3 regions of the Actinomadura sp. 21ATH genome follow, and region 3 is predicted to be linked to each of the others. Evidence: riboswitches for the same ligand, from Rfam matches in the RefSeq annotation. Region 3 holds a riboswitch; each other region holds the start of a gene.

Region 1 (3,251 bases), on a different contig from region 3:
CCCGCCGGGAAGGCCGACGGGATCGACGACACGCCGGTCACGGCCGTTCCCGAGGCGTTCGCCGGGACGTGGAAGGGCACGCTGGTCAACAGCGGGCGGGGCGCCTCGTTCCCGGTCGAGGTGACGTTCGAGAAGGGCACGAAGGCGGGGCGCGCGGTGTACCCGCGGAACGGCTGCACCGGAACGCTCGCGTTCGCCCGCGGGACCAACCGCCAGCTGCACATGTCGCTGACCATCGCCAAGCCCTGCACCGCCGGTGACGTGCTGGTGAGCCGGCAGCCGGACGGGTCGCTGCAGTACGCGTGGTCGGCGCCGGGCAGCGCCGAGGTGGGCTACCAGGGCAAGCTCAGCCGCGACTGAGGCGCGGCCGGGACACGCGTCCCTTAGTGACCTCAACCGGTCGGCGTAGCCGAAATGCCGGATTTAACGGCCATATCCAGCAGAGATCCAATAAAGTACCTCCGCCCGGGGTCGCCTCGACCCCGGCCGCGGGCGCCGTGCGCGGTCCCCGCGTGAGAGAAGGAGAGCTCTTGCGGACTTTCCCCCGAAGGGTGCTCATCATCGGCGCGGTCGCCTCGGCCGGTACCGCCGCCACCCTGCCCGCCTTCGCCGCAACCCCCCAGGCGCCGCCCGTCCCGGTGGTCGCGGCGCAGGGCACCCCGGCCCCCGGCCGGTACATCGTCACCGTGAAGCCGGGTTCGTCCCCGGCCGGCCCGGCCGCCCGGGTCAAGGCCGCGAAGGTGCAGCGGTACGACCGCGTCCTGAACGGCTTCGCCGCCAAGCTGGACCCGTCCCAGCTGGACCGGCTGCGCCGCGACCCCGCGGTGGCCGCGATCGAGCAGGACCAGCTCGTCCGGGCGTCGGCCACGCAGAAGAACCCGGTGTGGGGCCTGGACCGGATCGACCAGCGCAAGAAGACGCTGTCGAAGACGTACACGTACAAGTCGACCGGTACGGGCGTCAACGCGTACGTCATCGACTCCGGCCTCGCCCACACCCACCCCCAGTTCGGCGGCCGCGCCTCGATGGTGTGGGTCGGCCCCGAGTTCAACGGCGACGGCTGGGACCGCAACGGCCACGGGACGCACGTGGCCGGGACGATCGGCTCCGCGACGTACGGCGTGGCCAAGAACGTCAGGCTGCGCGGCCTGCGCGTGCTGGACGCCGACGGCTACGGGTACGTGTCGACGATCGTCGCCGCCATCGAGTGGCTGCAGAAGAACGCGGCCAAGCCCGCCGTCGCGAACCTGTCGATCGGCGGCGGCAAGTCCGCGGCGATGAACGCGGCGTTGGAGAAGCTGTCCCGGTCCGGCGTCTTCACCACGGTCGCGGCCGGCAACGAGGGCCAGGACGCCTGCAAGACGTCCCCGGCCAGCGCGGGCTGGGTCATGGCGGTCGGCGCGACGACGGTCCACGACAACCGGGCCACCTGGTCGAACTACGGCAAGTGCCTCGACATCCTGGCGCCGGGCTACGGGATCACCTCGACCTGGCCGGGCGGCGGCAAGGCCACGGTGAGCGGCACGTCGATGGCGGCGCCGCACGTCGCCGGGGTCGCGGCCCTGTACCTGGCCGGGAAGAAGACCGCCACTTTCCCGCAGGTGCAGAAATGGCTGAACGACAACTCGACAAAGGGACAAATCGGTCGACTTGGGAGCGGAACGCCCAACCGGCTCCTCTACAAGTCGGGTCTGTGAGTCGCGTCACGTAAGATGGCCCGGCTCCCAGCGGGGGGCCGGGCCCGGTGGGCGGATGAACCATTCCACTGTTCGCACCGTTTAATCTTGGCGAGGATCCGGATGGTTCCGAACAGTTCGTTATTGTTCGGTCGGTGACTCGCCCTGACCCCCGGGGCGGGCCGGCCGGACCGGCCTAATCCCGGCGCGTCCCCCCGCCCGGGAACCGGGGACCCATACGCCGGCGGGTCCGGGCTTCGCGCCCGGCCGCCGGCCGGGGTGAATTCACCGCCCGCCCCCAGCGGACGGTGATAGGGCTGCTCCCGGCCCGAACCCGTCAGCTAACCCGGTAGGCGATCGAGGAGAGGAGAGGACGTGGAGACCCCCAACTCCACCCGCCGGTGGCACGCTCGGCTGCGGCGCCCCGCCTTGGCACTCGCGGCGCTCGCCGGTGCCCTGCCGCTGACCGCGGGCACCGTGCCCGCGGCCCATGCCGACCCCGGCGACTCCGGACGCATCAGCAAGTACAACAGGCAGATCGCGCAACTGGAGAAGGCGTACGGCGGCGACCTGGCCAAGCTGAAGGACGCCCAGTACGGCGTCAAGAAGGCCCAGGAGAAGGCCAGGGACCTCCAGGCCGACCTCCAGGTCGCCCGCGGCCTGGTGGCCCAGCTCGCGGCCAACCAGTACATGAGCGGCGGCGCCGACCCCAGCGTCACCGTGCTGGCCGCCGACGACCCGTCCAACGCGCTCAGCAACATGAGCCTGGCGAGCCACGTCGCGCTGAACCAGTCCAACAAGGTCCAGCAGATCCAGAAACTGGTGAACGAGCAGGAGAAGGCCCGCAAGGAGTACGAGGCCAAGATCAAGGGCCTGCAGAAGGAGATCAGGGACCTCCTCGGCCAGAAGACCAAGATCCAGGCACTGGTCAAGAAGTACAAGCCCGAGTCCCCGAGCGTGGGCATGGGCGGCGTCACGCCCCGGATGCTCAAGGTCAAGAACACCCTGGACATCGAGTTCGGCCCGTTCCCGACCATCGGCTGCGTCCGCAGCACCGGCGACCCGCAGGACCACGGCACCGGCCACGCCTGCGACTTCATGGTGAGCACCGGCGGCTCCTCACCGTCCGCCAGCGGCCGCTCCCAGGGCGACCGCACCGCCAACTACGCGGTCGCCAACGCCAACCGGCTCGGCATCAAGTACGTCATCTGGCGCCAGCGCATCTACGACATGCGCAGCCCCGGCTGGCGCATGATGGAGAACCGCGGCGGCATCACGGCCAACCACTACGACCACGTCCACATTTCGGTCTTCTAGCCGCGGACCACGAAATCTCCTGAGAGGCCGAATCGGGGGCGCACACGCCCCCGATCTCTTTCCACCCAACATCTCAGCGCACGAACGTCCCTGAGGCGGAAGCCCCGCGTTCGTAGGCGCCGCCGATCAGTCGACCGGGGACTGCTTCGGACGCCGGTTCGGGCCAGGTTCCCAGACGGGGTACCGCTCCCCTTCGGGGGTCGTCAGAACGAAGATCGAGTTGACCTGCCCCAGTTCCGCGTTCGGACGGCAGCCGAG
Region 2 (3,251 bases), on a different contig from region 3:
GGCGGCGCGCGCCAGACCGTGCAGCCGCTCGGCGAGCGCCTCCAGCGGTTCGGCGCGCAGCCGGTAGTAGGTGAAGCGGCCGCACGGCTCGGTCTCCACCAGCCCGGCCTCGCGCAGCACGCGCAGATGGTTGCTGATGTTGGTCTGCTTGGCGCCGGTCTCCTCGACCAGGTGGCAGGTGCACAGCGCCTCTCCGGCCAGCAGGGACACGATGCGCGCCCGGAGCGGATCCGCCAGCAGGCGCATCACATCAGGGTCGACTGATGTCATCATGCGCTGATACGTTACCAGGGTGGTTCGCACGGGTCGGAGCGCGCCCGCGGCTCCTCGACGCAGCCAGGGAGATGTCATGTCCGCCAAGCCGAGCGTCCTGTTCGTCTGCGTGCACAACGCGGGCCGTTCCCAGATGGCCGCCGCGTACCTCGCCCATCTGGCGGGCGGCGCCGTCGAGGTCCGCTCGGCGGGCTCGGCGCCCGCGGACTCCGTCAACCCCGCCGTCGTCGAGGCCATGCGCGAAGAGGGCATCGACATCACCGCCCAGAGGCCCAAGATCCTCACGGCCGACGCCGTCCAGGCCAGCGACGTCTGCGTCACCATGGGCTGCGGCGACGTCTGCCCGGTCTTCCCCGGCAAGCGCTACCTGGACTGGCGGCTCGACGATCCCGCCGGCCAGGGCGTCGAGGCGGTCCGCCCGATCCGCGACGAGATCCGCCGCCGCGTCGAGAGGCTCATCGCCGAGCTGCCGATCGCCAGGTGACCGCGGCCCGGCGGTGTGGCGGGCCGTGCCATGCCGGGCGGGCCGTAGTGTACCCCTCTGAGCTGGGGCGATGATGATTTTGGGGGCGTTTGCCTTCTTTTGGTGGTTGCACTAGCTTGTCGTCCACCAATGCGCCCCCCAGGCGCTTTGTCCCCCCTGCCGCGCCCGGTCTCTCCGAGACCTAGTAGTCAGGCCCTTCCCATGCGCACGCCGCGGCGTGCGGGGCCGAGTGCGCCGGCAGCCGCTCTCAGAGCACGCGGTCCTCGCATGGCCGCATGACCCATACAGCGCCGCTCTTTCGCGCACGGGACACCGGGTCCCGTGGACGGGCGCCCCGCGCCCAAGGATCGCAGCGGCAACGCCGAGTCCGCCGTCATGGCGGAGCCGGGGATCCACCGTGCGCGCGACCTCGACGGTCCGCGCAGGGGTGAATCGGCCCGTTCCAGAGCCGTAGGGCGACTTCCACGTCCGAACCCGTCAGCTAACCCGGTAGGCGTCCTGGAAGCCAAGGAGTCTCCCCTTGCAAGGCAAGCACAGCAAGAAGCGCGGCCCCCTGGGCCTGTCCCGCGGCACCGCCGGCGTGCTGGCCGGCCTCGCCGTGGCCGGCGTGGCGGCGACGACCGTGCAGGCGTCGGCCGGATCGTCCGACCCCGGCGGTGGCGAGAGGGCCGCCGCGGTCGCGACCCTCTCCGCGAAGAAGCAGCCCGCCGGGAAGGAGGCCGGGAAGGAGGCCGGGAAGAAGGCGGGCGAGGCCCGCGACGAACGTTCCGAGGTGATCGCCCGCGCCAGGACCTGGCGCCCGCACACCGACCGGAGGATCCCGTACAGCCAGAGCGACTACCACGACGGCTACCGGACCGACTGCTCCGGCTACGTCGCGATGGCGCTCGACCTGCCCAAGCCGGGCCCGAACACGGTGGGCCTCACCTCGTCGAGGTACACCGAGCGCATCAAGATGTCCGAGCTGAAGAAGGGCGACCTCGTCATGGACGCCGAGGGCACCAACACGACCCGGCACGTCGTCATCTTCGAGAAGTGGGCCGACGAGGACCGCACCTCCTACTGGGCCTACGAGCAGCGCGGCCGGTACGGCACCGACCACCGGACGCGCGACTACGGCCTGGACTCCGGCAGCGAGTACAAGGCGTACCGCCCGAAGAAGCTGTGAGCGGACGACGGTGAGCGGACGCCCCGCCGGAACACCCGGCGGGGCGTCCGCCCCCGCGCGCGAACCTCGGGGCGGCCCGTCACCGCGTTCTGGCGGTCTCCGTCCGGCCTCCGTACCGGTCGGTGATGCCGTCCAGGCCGGTGGTGAACCCCTGCCCCAGGGCCCGGAACCGCCAGCTCCGGTCGCGGTGGTAGATCTCGGCGAAGAGCATCGCGGTCTCGGTGGAGGCGTCCTGGTCGAGTTCGTACCGGGCCAGCTCGTCGTGGGCGGTCAGGCGGACGTGGGCGCCGAGCACGTCGCCGAACGTTCCGGGACGGCCGTCGGCGCCGACGACGGTGGCGGCCAGGTACACCCGTGCCGCGGTGTCGAGCGCCGCGAGATCGACGCCGATGCGCGCGGCGCCGGTGCTCTCGGGCTCGTCGCCGTTCCGCAGGTAGCGGATCCCGCCGTCCGGGAGTGCCGGTGCGCCGGCGTGGACCAGGAGTCCGGCGGCGGTGGCCGTCTCCTGAGTGCCCACCACGAGGGCGCAGGGATCGATCCGCCAGTGCGCGAACGCGGGTTCGCGGCGGCGTCCGAAGGCGACCAGTAAGGGCACCGGGGCGGCGGCCGCGTCCGGTATCGGAACGCTGCCGCCCTTGGACAGGTGATGGGTCATCGGGCTCCTCGGCCGGGGACGGACCGTCTCTCGATCGCTGCCCGGCGTCCCGGGCAAGTCCTACAGTCCCCGCCTTCTCGCGCACGGCAAGTCGCGGGACGCGGGGACCGTGCGCCGACCGCGGCGCCGCCCGCCCGGGCGCCACCGGCCGTATCGACGGCGGGACCCAAGATCGGTATATTTCGCGTCTTCGCGGTAAACGATCAAGGGGGCAGGGTGTCGTACAAGCGGCCGAGTCGGCGAGAATTCGGCAGGCTGGCGGGGCTGGCGGCGGTGGGAACGGCGACGCCGGCGCTGCTGTCAGGATGCGCTTCCGCCGCCGGCACGGCGGTCAGGACGGGTGCCGCCGCCCGTACCTGGAAGGTCACCGGGACGGCGGGCAGCGGCCTGAGCGGCTTCGACGCGGCCGTCAAGAAGCTCATGCAGGACCGCAACATCCCCGGCGGGTCCCTGGCCGTGACCTACAAGGGCAGGCTCGTGCTGGCGCGCGGCTACAGCTGGAGCGACGACGCCGCGCTCAGCGTCCAGCCGACCTCGCTGTTCCGGCTGGCCAGCCTCAGCAAGGCCATCACCGCGACGGCCGTGACACGACTCGTCCAGGACGGCAGGCTCAGCCTGTCCGCCCCGGTCACCGAGCTGCTCGACCTGGCGCCGCCGGCCGGCAAGACCGC
Region 3 (3,251 bases):
ATCGGGGGCGATGACGATGCGGTCGGCGCCGCCGCCTCGGACCGCGGGCATGACGGTCGCGAGCGCCGCGATCCCGGCCGGCTCGCCGCCGCCGCCCGCCAGGGCCCCGGCCCGCGCGGGGTCGGCGGGGACGAGCGCGACGGCGCGGCGCTCCCAGCCCTTCTCCGCGAGCGGGCCGGCGACCGCGTCCACCGCCGGTACGGCCGCGTCCAGGCGCCGCGCGATCTCCGCCAGCCCGGGGCCGTCGCCGGCGGCCAGCACCGAACGGCCCCTGACCACGGTGATCGGGCCGCCGTCCCAGATCTCGGCGTCGTCGGCCAGGCCGCGGCCCGCGCCGTCGCCGGTGATGACCCAGCGGCCGCCGCGCGGCGCGAACGCCAGGTGGCGGGTCCGGACCAGCGGCGCCGCGTCGTGGCCGCGCAGCCGGTAGCGCAGCTCCACCTGGACGGTCGCGGCGCCGCCCGCCGTGGACGCGACCGCGGCGAAGCGCTCCCGCCACCCCTCCAGGGGCAGCTTGAGCAGGTTGTCGAACATCACGGCCTGCGCTCGCCGGTACCCGGCCGGGGCGGCGGCGACCGTGGCGAGGAAGGCGGTCCGGTCGCGGTCGCGCACGGCGCGCTCGCGGTTGGCCAGGACGGCCTCCACGGCCCGCCGGTCGGGGGGCCCGACGTCGGCGGCGGCCGTCGCGGCGGGGCCGGGCGCCGGACCGCCGGGGCCGGTGCGGGCGGCGGTCACGCCGGCGCCCGCGAGCGCGCAGAGCGCGGCGCCCGCGGCGAGGACCGCCAGGGTCCGCCGCCGCGGGACGCCGCGCCACCGCCCGCCGGCCGGTCCGTCCATGCGCGAGATCCTATTGACCGCCGCGCGTGGTCCGGCCCGCCGGAGGAAGGCTCACTTCGCGTAGTCGGGGTAGCCGTAGCCGACGATCTGGTCGGCCGACCGCTCGCGGATCTTGACGGCGTTGGAGGTGTTGCCCTCGACGGTGCGGACCTTGCCGCGGCCGGCCGTCTCGACCACCATCCCGACGTGCACGATGTCGTCGAGCGACTTGCCGCCGCCCCAGTCGAAGAACACGATTGCGCCGGGGCGGGGCTCGGTGCCCCAGCGGCCGTTCTCCTTGAACCACTTGGCGTGCTCGACCGTCCAGGCGTCCTTGCCGAGCTGGTCGCTGAAGCCGATGCGGTCGCCGATCCAGGAGATGAACATGCTGCACCAGGCGGCGTCGTCGTAAGCCTTGATGGAGCCGCCGTCGCGCGCCACGGTCTCCCTGGCCCGCTCGGTCGTCATGTACCAGTCCTGGAACTTGGTCTGGCCCGAGCCGTTCTCGGAGATGCCGACCTGCGACTTGGCCAGCTCGATGGCGTCGTCCGCGGTGGGCTTCCTGGTCCGCTCGCGGGAGCCCTTCGCCCCGCCGGCCTTGCCTTCCTTGCTCGCCTTGCTCTGCTTGCTCTGCTTGCTCGCCTCGCCGTTCGCGCCGGCCTTCTCCGCCTGGGCCGCGGCGGCGGCCAGTGAGGCGCCGGGGCGGCCGGGGGAGCCGGCCTCGCCGGCGAACGCCTGCGTCGTGACGGCGGCCAGGCCGACGACGGTCGCGCCGGCGACGATGCCGCCGGTGGTACGGAGGCTGGCGACGAGGGGATGGGTCTTGCGGTGCTTGCCTGCCACGGAGGGCTCCTCAGCTTCCATGCCGCCTACCGGGTTAGCTGACGGGTTCGGGCGTGGAAGCTGCCCTACGGCGCGTACGAGCGCGGGCCGGCGCCGGGCCGGTGCGGGCTGGTACGAGGCCGATTCACCCCATGGGACATGTGGGTCCCCGGTTCCGCGATCGCGGATTCGGCGGGTGGGCGCCCGTGCGCCGGGCGCCCGCTATCGGGTCTGGTCAGGTCTTCCGGCGCCCTCGGGGGCGAGGGCGCTGCGGGAAGGAGAAGGGGGTACGGGCGGCCCGGTGGAACGGGACGCGCCCCCGGCCACGGCCCGATGGGAGGGCCGCCGCGAGGCGCCGGCGGCACCCATGCGCGCTGCCGGTGTGCTCACTGGACGGCCGGGCCGGCCGGTTCGCGGCACCTGGGAGGCGCCGAGCGGGGGCGGCACCTGGGGGGCGCCGCGGGAGGGGCGGGTGGTGCTGGAGTGCACCACGGGCCGGGAACGACGCCTGGGGGACGCCGTAAGTGGGACACAAGGTACCAAAGGTCGCGAAGTTGGCAAATAGGGCACAAAAAACCGGCGGACCAGGAATAACTCCTGGTCCGCCGGTGGGTGCCGCTCGGGGGTCGCGGTCCTACGGCCGCCCTGCTCCGTAGTAGTTGGAGAGGTAGTAGCCCGAGGTGATGCTCACGACCTCCACGTTCTTGCCGGTACGCGGGGCGTGGATCATCTTGCCGCCGCCCACGTACATGCCGACGTGCCCGAGGTTGTTGAAGAACACCAGGTCGCCGGGCTGCAGGGCGCTCTTGGCGACCCGCTTGGTGGCGGCGTACTGCGAGTTGGTCGTCCGCGTGATGCTGACGCCCGCCGCCGCCCACGACTTCATGGTCAGGCCCGAGCAGTCGTAGGAGCTCGGACCCGCGGCGCCGTACGAGTACGGCTTGCCGAGCTGGGCGTAGGCGAAGTTCAGCGCGGTGCGCGCCGAGCCGCTGGCGGGCCCGTTGTAGCTGCCGCCGGTGGCGCCGCCGCCCGAGGAGGTCGGCTCGCCCAGCCGGGCCAGCAGCCGCTTCTGCTTGGCGATCGACTTGTCGACCTCGGCCTTCTTGGCCTTCACTTCCTTGGCCTTGCCGAGCGCCTCGTCGTAGGCGGCCTTGGCCTGCGCCTGCTCCCGCCGCACCCGCTGGGCCGAGGCCAGGAACTGGGCCATCTCGGAGCTGCGGTTGCGCGACAGGTGCGAGAACACGGCGGCCTGGTCCAGCACGGCCTGCGGGTTCTCGGCGCCGACGAACCCGGCGACGTCGCCGGTGTCGCCCTGCTTGTACGCGTTGGCGGCCATGGCGGCGATCTTCGTGCGGAGCTGCTCGAAGGTCGCCTGCTCCTCCTTGCCCGCCGCCTGGGTCGCCTTCCACTTCTTCTTGGCGACCTTGAGCTTCTCGTTCGCCTGGTTGTACTTCTCCACCAGCTGCTCGACCTGCTCGTTCAGCTTGGTGAGCTTCTTGCGGGCGTCGGCCGCGCTCGGGTCGGCGTGCGCAGCGGTGGCGGGGAAGGCGAGCGAGGCGGTCACGGCGAGGCAGACGGTCGCCGTGAACCGGCGGGAGGCGCCGCGCCCCGCC

Evidence for each region. Region 3 has a riboswitch for cyclic di-AMP ahead of ACA361_RS16280 (CHAP domain-containing protein). Riboswitches for the same ligand answer to the same signal wherever they lie in the genome.
Region 1: it holds a riboswitch for cyclic di-AMP, as region 3 does, so the genes downstream of both, ACA361_RS29305 (coiled-coil domain-containing protein) here and ACA361_RS16280 (CHAP domain-containing protein) in region 3, are expected to answer to the same signal.
Region 2: it holds a riboswitch for cyclic di-AMP, as region 3 does, so the genes downstream of both, ACA361_RS07155 (hypothetical protein) here and ACA361_RS16280 (CHAP domain-containing protein) in region 3, are expected to answer to the same signal.

The regions. Positions count from the first base shown of each region.
Region 1 covers NZ_JBGNUR010000012.1:135,222-138,472, reverse strand. Annotated here, with positions in the region: gene ACA361_RS29315 (serine/threonine protein kinase) at 1-360, shown strand, start outside; gene ACA361_RS29310 (S8 family peptidase) at 531-1,697, shown strand; cyclic di-AMP (ydaO/yuaA leader) riboswitch at 1,870-2,048, shown strand; gene ACA361_RS29305 (coiled-coil domain-containing protein) at 2,052-2,993, shown strand.
Region 2 covers NZ_JBGNUR010000002.1:106,669-109,919, reverse strand. Annotated here, with positions in the region: gene ACA361_RS07165 (ArsR/SmtB family transcription factor) at 1-246, opposite strand, end outside; gene ACA361_RS07160 (arsenate reductase ArsC) at 350-757, shown strand; cyclic di-AMP (ydaO/yuaA leader) riboswitch at 1,107-1,268, shown strand; gene ACA361_RS07155 (hypothetical protein) at 1,278-1,925, shown strand; gene ACA361_RS07150 (TerD family protein) at 2,005-2,580, opposite strand; gene ACA361_RS07145 (serine hydrolase domain-containing protein) at 2,797-3,251, shown strand, end outside.
Region 3 covers NZ_JBGNUR010000004.1:337,744-340,994, forward strand. Annotated here, with positions in the region: gene ACA361_RS16275 (hypothetical protein) at 1-837, opposite strand, end outside; gene ACA361_RS16280 (CHAP domain-containing protein) at 889-1,659, opposite strand; cyclic di-AMP (ydaO/yuaA leader) riboswitch at 1,667-1,843, opposite strand; gene ACA361_RS16285 (NlpC/P60 family protein) at 2,273-3,251, opposite strand, start outside.